Linked DNA regions of Teredinibacter turnerae T7901. The main gene of each other region encodes a partner of the protein of the gene in region 2 in a complex. Links are inferred from orthologs where the notes say so. Each region holds a gene or a part of one and is shown on either strand. Other genes may lie near its edges.

Region 1 (3,276 bases), 2.3 Mb from region 2 along the record:
GGTTTACTGTCGGACTTGTTTGGCCGCAAGCCGGTGATATTGATAGGGTTACTTATATTCGCCGTCGGCAGTCTTGTGGCGGGCTCAGCGACTTCGATTGAAGGCTTGATTATTGGGCGGGCCCTCCAAGGGGCGGGAGCGATCGCTAGCGCGATCATGGCAATGGTGGCGGACCTTACGACAGAGGACAACCGCACCAAAGCGATGGCGGCTATCGGGGCTTCTATCGGATTGTCTTTTTCAATTGCGATGGTGCTTGGCCCGGTATTGGCGTCCGTCGCAGGTCTGTCAGGGGTGTTTTTTGCCACTTGTGGGTTGGCGTTGCTGGGGGTTCTGGTGCTCTTGTTCGTGGTGCCCAAGCCGGCACAGCCCACGGGTAAGAGTCATAGGGATTCTGGAGCGATTCCAGCCTTGATGGGTAAAACAGCACAGAACCCCCAGTTGTTGCGGCTTAATCTGGGAATCTTCAGTCTCCATTTTGTTCTTATGTCGGCATTCGTGGTAGTGCCGCGCATTCTGGAAAGTGGCTTGGGCATCGCGAGAGAAAATCACTGGCACATTTATCTCGGTCTGCTGTTGGGCGCTCTAATTATCATGATGCCGTTTATGATGCTCGCCGAGCGCAAGCGCATGGTCAAACAGGTTTTCCTTCTCGCTATATTCCTACTTGGGGCCGCGCTAGTGGCTTTGGCTTTGTGGCACACTACGGCGATGGTGGTGATTACTTTGCTGCTGCTGTTTTTTGTCGCATTTAACTTGCTGGAAGCCACTCTGCCGTCGCTTGTTTCGAAGGTCGCGCCTGCGGGAGCTAAGGGCACAGCAATGGGCCTGTACTCAACCAGTCAGTTTCTCGGCGCATTTGCTGGCGGCACATTGGGCGGTTGGTTGCTCGAGCAGAATTCGGCTACGGCCGTTTTGTATGTCGCTGCTACTGTCACCGCGTTGTGGTTGCTAGTCGCAATTTTTATGCAAGCACCGCGGTACTTAACCAGTATCTGCATTAATGTGGGGGGCGACTTCGCCCGTACGCCTGCGGTACTTTCGGTAACCGGGGTTGCGGAAGCGCTCATGGTGCCTGAGGAAGGTTTGCTATACCTGAAGGTAGATCGCCAAGCGCTGGACCAACAACAACTTGCGCACGTAGTGGGTACAGAAGTTTAGGCATATAAAAGCAAGCTTTGACGGTAAAAAGCCGTTAAAATTGATCGCTTGCACATGAGAATTTAGTCATTGAAACAGTAGGAGGGCAATGTGGCTACGAGAGGTGTTAACAAGGTAATTTTGGTTGGTAATCTCGGCCAGGACCCGGAAACGCGCTATATGCCTTCTGGCGGCGCGGTAACGAATATCAGTATCGCGACTTCCGAGAGCTGGAAGGATAAGCAAACAGGTCAGAATCAGGAGCGAACAGAGTGGCATCGCGTTGCATTCTTTGGTCGCCTGGCGGAGGTCGCAGGTGAATATCTGCGCAAAGGCAGCAAAGTTTATGTAGAAGGTTCACTGCGTACCCGAAAGTGGCAGGATCAGCAGGGCCAGGATCGGTTTTCCACGGAAATTGTTGCAAGTGAAATGCAAATGTTAGACGCGCGTGGCGCTGGCGATGGGCAGGGATATGGCGGCTACGATGCTCCCGCACCACAACAGCATCAGCCACAGGCGCCTCGGCAGGCTCCGGCACCGCAGCAAGCGCCACCTTCTGCGCCACCGTCAATGGACAGCTTTGACGACGATATTCCTTTCTAAAAGCACCGCTTTGACTGCCGGAACCGCAAAGGCTCCGGCACTTTAATTCAACTATTACTTGAGGAGCCTGCTTGAGTTATCGGATTCTGGTGCGCCAGCAACAGTCAGATCTCGCTGCCTTATTTCTCGCAGCAATGGAAGATCACCCTTTCGTCCTGCTCACCCCGAGCGAAGACAACCTGGACTGGACCGATGCGTCGGCAATAACCGGATACATTCGAGAAAAAAGTCCAAATCTGGTTGTAAACTTTACAGAGCAATACCGTACGGCCAATGAGCGCGACGTAGATGCTGCATCTGCTATTGCTAAGGCCGCAATGGGCCGTGCTTTGCCTCTCATTCAATTGTCTTCCTTCGAAGCGCTTGGCCCCTTCTACCGGGACGCAGGTGTCGGGGAGGAGCTTGTTGAGGCTGCGTCCACTGGATTTGCCCGCACAGAGCGCGCTGCGGTAGCTGCGGAAAAAGCGCTCGTGTTGCGTTTGCCATGGGTGCTGGATAGCGTGCGCGGCAGTTTGTTCGATGAAATTAACCCGGCATTGCTTGCAGGTAGCCTAAAAACTGTTTCCGACCACCACGATCTTACGTTGGTACACTCGAGCTTCGTCGTACAATGTTTGGTTGCTATCACCCAGCAAATTTTCTGCTCGGCAGAAAACTGGGGTGTTTTCAACCTGCGTGCCGCTGATAGTTGTTCCGAGGCTGAACTCGTGGATACCATTGTCCGCATGATCAATAGTGAAGCCGATCTTGATATCGCAATGCCTAACGTCAGTGCAGGCAGAGAAAGTGAGCGATTACTAGCTGGCTCTGCTAACTTTTTGGGGCGGCGCTGCACTGATGATTTTGGAATTCAATTTCCGTCCTGGCGCCATGGCTTTAAAAGCCAGATTAAACGGTGGCTGCATAAGAATGATCTGGTGCCGGACTTGCGTAAGGTAAAGCGGAGTTAGCTCAGGGTACTGGCTGGGTGAGAACTGCTGTGCCGAAGCGTTTGCGTGGTTGCTTTGGATATGCTCTGAACCCGGCGCAGGCGAATGGGGACCCGCGCCGGTGGGTGGTCTAGGCTCGGGAGCGGCTAGCCATTATATTTGCTGAAGATGAGGGTGGCATTGGTGCCGCCAAAGCCGAAGCTGTTTGACATCGCCAGACCTATTTCCGCATCAATCGCGTTTTTCACAATATTCAAATCCGCTGCTTCCGGGTCGATTTCTGCGATGTTGGCAGACCCGGCGATAAAGCCATGTTGCATCATCAGCGCTGTGTAAATTGCTTCCTGAACCCCTGTTGCGCCGAGCGAGTGACCTGTCAGCGATTTCGTTGAGCTGATCGCAGGGGTATTGCTGCCAAAGACTTCTCGCACCGCACGCAATTCAGCGAGGTCGCCCACAGGTGTGCTGGTACCGTGAGAGTTGATGTAGTCGATAGAGCCCTCTACATTGGCCATCGCTTGGCGCATGCAGCGCGAAGCGCCTTCGCCAGAAGGTGCCACCATGTCGTAGCCATCAGACGTTGCGCCGTAGCCAACGAGTTCAC
Region 2 (3,185 bases):
TCGCGGCAAGGGGTGCATAATGACGGTATTGGGCTGACAGAACTGGGTGTAAATCGCCTGGTTCAGACGGAAACGGCCGCGGTAAAGATCGGCCTCAGCTTTGGATGCAAAGCGCTCTTCTTGAATACGGGTGGAGTACACAATGTCGACGCTGGAGATACTTTGACTCAACTCGGAAGACACGGTGACTTTATGGCCGGCGGCGCGCAGGGTTTCGACATATTTTTCCGGCATCGCTAATTCCTGCGGCGATACCAGAGCGACTTCCACTCGATCGTAGAGTGCCAACAACTTACTGAGTGAGTGTACGGTACGGCCGTATTTTAAGTCGCCTATCATTGCAATGCGCAGGCTGTCCATGCTCCCGCCTTTCGCCCGCACCTCTTTCTGAATGGTGTAAAGATCCAGCAGCGCCTGGCTCGGGTGCTCGTTCGCACCATCACCACCGTTAACCACCGGAACCCGGCTAGCGGAAGCAAACTCCGCCACTGAGCCTTCTTCCGGGTGGCGCATGCAGATAACATCACTGTAGCCTGAGAGCACTCGCGCGGTATCGTACAGCGACTCGCCCTTGGCAATGGCTGAGCTTTTGAAACCCGTGGTTTCACGAACTTCCCCACCCAACAAATTAAACGCACATCCAAAACTTACTCGGGTCCGCGTGCTTGGTTCAAAAAACATATTGCCTAAAATCGCGCCTTCCAATACGCGGGTAACGCGCCTGCGCAACGCGTAAGGTTCCATGCTATCCGCTACCGCAAAAATACGTTCGATGTCGGCACGGTCAAACTGCTCGACAGATAAAATGTGAGCTCCAGGAAATTGCACGTTGATTACCTCTGCTAGAGAATGGAAGGGGCGGTGACAAACGCGCGCTATTCTACTGCCCGCAGAGGTTTCACAAAAGCGTAATCATGAAATAGTCGACAGAATTTTACGCAGGCTCAAACAAGCAAAAAAACCATCTATGCTTAGGGTTTTACCCCTCTACCTCAGCGCACCCTTAAGCGCGTAAACCGAGGGCGTTTAGTTGTTCGGCGGCGTAGTCTTCAAGCGCGTCCAGCAGCGCCAGCTTGCCGGGGGAACCCTCGTGTTCGCAGCGCAGGTTTGCCACCGTACTCTGAAATTCCGCGTAGGAAAGGCACCCGTCGCCGCCGTCCATCAACCGCAGGCGAACATGCTCAGACCACTCCGCAGCCTCCTCGTCGCTCAGGGTTTCGGGAAAGTTGCGCGCTTTGTAGCGCAACACCATCGCACTCAGGCGCGCATCCTCGAATACAAAATTGTGTTGCTGTATCTGCGCTGCGGTCGCGGTCCGCAATTGCACTGAAGTTCGCTTGTCCGCATCGCCAATAAACCCGTTGTACAACTGTTGCTCCGGGTCCTGGCGCGGTGGAAAATCATTTTGCGAGAACACCGCCGTAAGTTTGGATTTTAGATCGGCACACTGGAGTTTTTGCCAGTGTTGCTCAGATAGAGATTTATCAATTTTCAACCGGGTTGCTGCTGTTTCATCGAGTAGTTTGGGCGTCGCCAATATAGGGCACTTATTCAGATGAACCAGTTTGAGCGGTATGCGTTCCACGCCCTCGGGTAAATCATCTGCCGCGACGTACAAACGCTGCAACACTTCCTCGGCAGAGGCATCAATCAAAGGCTGCGGGTCCACCGACAAATCAAATACGATCACTGCGTTTTTGTTCACGGGGTGCATCGCCAAAGGCGCTACCAGTGCACTGCATCCGTGCTCGGCAGAAAACCGGGATGATACATGCAAAAGGGGTTTGCGGCTTTGAACATCAATCAGCTCCGCCAGCTTGCGCTTACCACTGTAATCGCGAACATATTGGTATAGCTGCGGCTGCTTTTCCTTGATCAGCTTTGCAAGCGCAATAGTCGCTTCCACATCGGAAAATGCGTCGTGCGCCGCCTGGTGCGCAATGCCATTTGCTTGTGTCAGGTTCTCAAGCTTAAACGACGGGCGACCCTCAACCAGAGGCCACTCAATCCCCTCTGGCCGCAAAGCGTAGGTCAGGCGCACCATGTCGATAATATCCCAGCGGGAATTGCCGTTACGCCACTCGCGTTCGTAAGGATCAAAATAATTGCGGAATAATGCGTAGCGGGTAACTTCATCGTCGAAGCGGAGACTGTTGTAGCCCACCGTACAGGTTTGAGGCTCAGCCATCTCCCGGTGAATACGCGCAATAAATTCGTGCTCCGGCAACCCTTTGTCCCGCGCGATTTGGGGAGAAATACCGGTTACCATTACCGCCTGCGGTTGCGGCCAGATATCTTCTGGCGGCTGACAATAAATCACCAGCGGGTCACTAATGATGTTCAGATTTTCATCAGTGCGCACACCTGCAAACTGGCTTGGTCGATCAACCGCTGGGTTCGCGCCCCAGGTCTCGTAATCATGCCAATAAAAGGTTCTCATCAGATTGTTTTACTCATATTATGGGTGCGTCAGATTCGATTTATACTGGGGCTCACTATGGAACAACTCGATACGCTTTTCCAGAATAACCGCGCCTGGGCTGAGGCCATAAAAGCGGAAGATCCAGAATTTTTTGAAAAACTCGCCAAACAACAAAGCCCGGAATACCTGTGGATAGGTTGCGCAGATAGCCGGGTTCCAGCTAATGAAATTGTTGGACTGTTACCAGGTGAACTGTTTGTTCACCGCAATATTGCCAACTGCGTGGTGCACACCGATTTAAATTGTTTATCTGTTATCCACTACGCGATCGAAATTTTAAAAATAAAACATATTATCGTTTGTGGCCACTATGGCTGTGGCGGCGTGCAGGCTGCATTGCAAAATCAGCAATACGGTCTCGCCGACCACTGGGTAAGGAACATTCGCGACGTGTACTACAACAATCGCAAAAAACTGGATGGTATTACCGACGACAAAGAGCGCGTGGATCGCTTATGTGAAATCAACGTAAAACAGCAGGTTGCCAATGTTTGCCATATACCCGTGGTGCAGAACGCCTGGGCCAGCGGCCAGTCACTCGCCGTCCACGGGTGGATATACAGTATTCAGGATGGCTTGCTACGCAATATCACCTCGGTGGTCGATTCACTGGAAGATGTTCCTGACCATTATCGGGTAACCGAAGCCTAAATTTATTCCGTCCTCTATTTATTAGGCGCAGCCCAATCGTACACAGGCCAAG

The links.
Region 1: the proteins of sbcB (region 2) and ssb are in contact, whole or in part, in a crystal structure (PDB 3C94), measured with the Escherichia coli proteins. The link is inferred for Teredinibacter turnerae T7901 from one-to-one orthologs.

The regions. Positions count from the first base shown.
Region 1 is NC_012997.1:992,713-995,988, forward strand. Bases 44-2,997 are described here. They hold ssb (single-stranded DNA-binding protein), read left to right. Parts: upstream 44-1,251; coding sequence 1,252-1,743; downstream 1,744-2,997. Other genes in these bases: TERTU_RS04140 (MFS transporter), read left to right, coding at 44-1,161; TERTU_RS04150 (sugar nucleotide-binding protein), read left to right, coding at 1,815-2,693; fabB (beta-ketoacyl-ACP synthase I), read right to left, coding at 2,819-2,997. Also shown: more of TERTU_RS04140, read left to right, coding at 1-43; more of fabB, read right to left, coding at 2,998-3,276. UniProt on the Escherichia coli protein: Plays an important role in DNA replication, recombination and repair. Binds to ssDNA and to an array of partner proteins to recruit them to their sites of action during DNA metabolism. Acts as a sliding platform that migrates on DNA via reptation.
Region 2 is NC_012997.1:3,325,986-3,329,170, forward strand. The notes cover bases 223-3,085. They hold sbcB (exodeoxyribonuclease I), read right to left. Parts: upstream 2,441-3,085; coding sequence 1,004-2,440; downstream 223-1,003. Other genes in these bases: TERTU_RS13100 (aspartate carbamoyltransferase), read right to left, coding at 223-828; can (carbonate dehydratase), read left to right, coding at 2,498-3,085. In the rest of the region: more of TERTU_RS13100, read right to left, coding at 1-222; more of can, read left to right, coding at 3,086-3,133. UniProt on the Escherichia coli protein: Degrades single-stranded DNA (ssDNA) in a highly processive manner.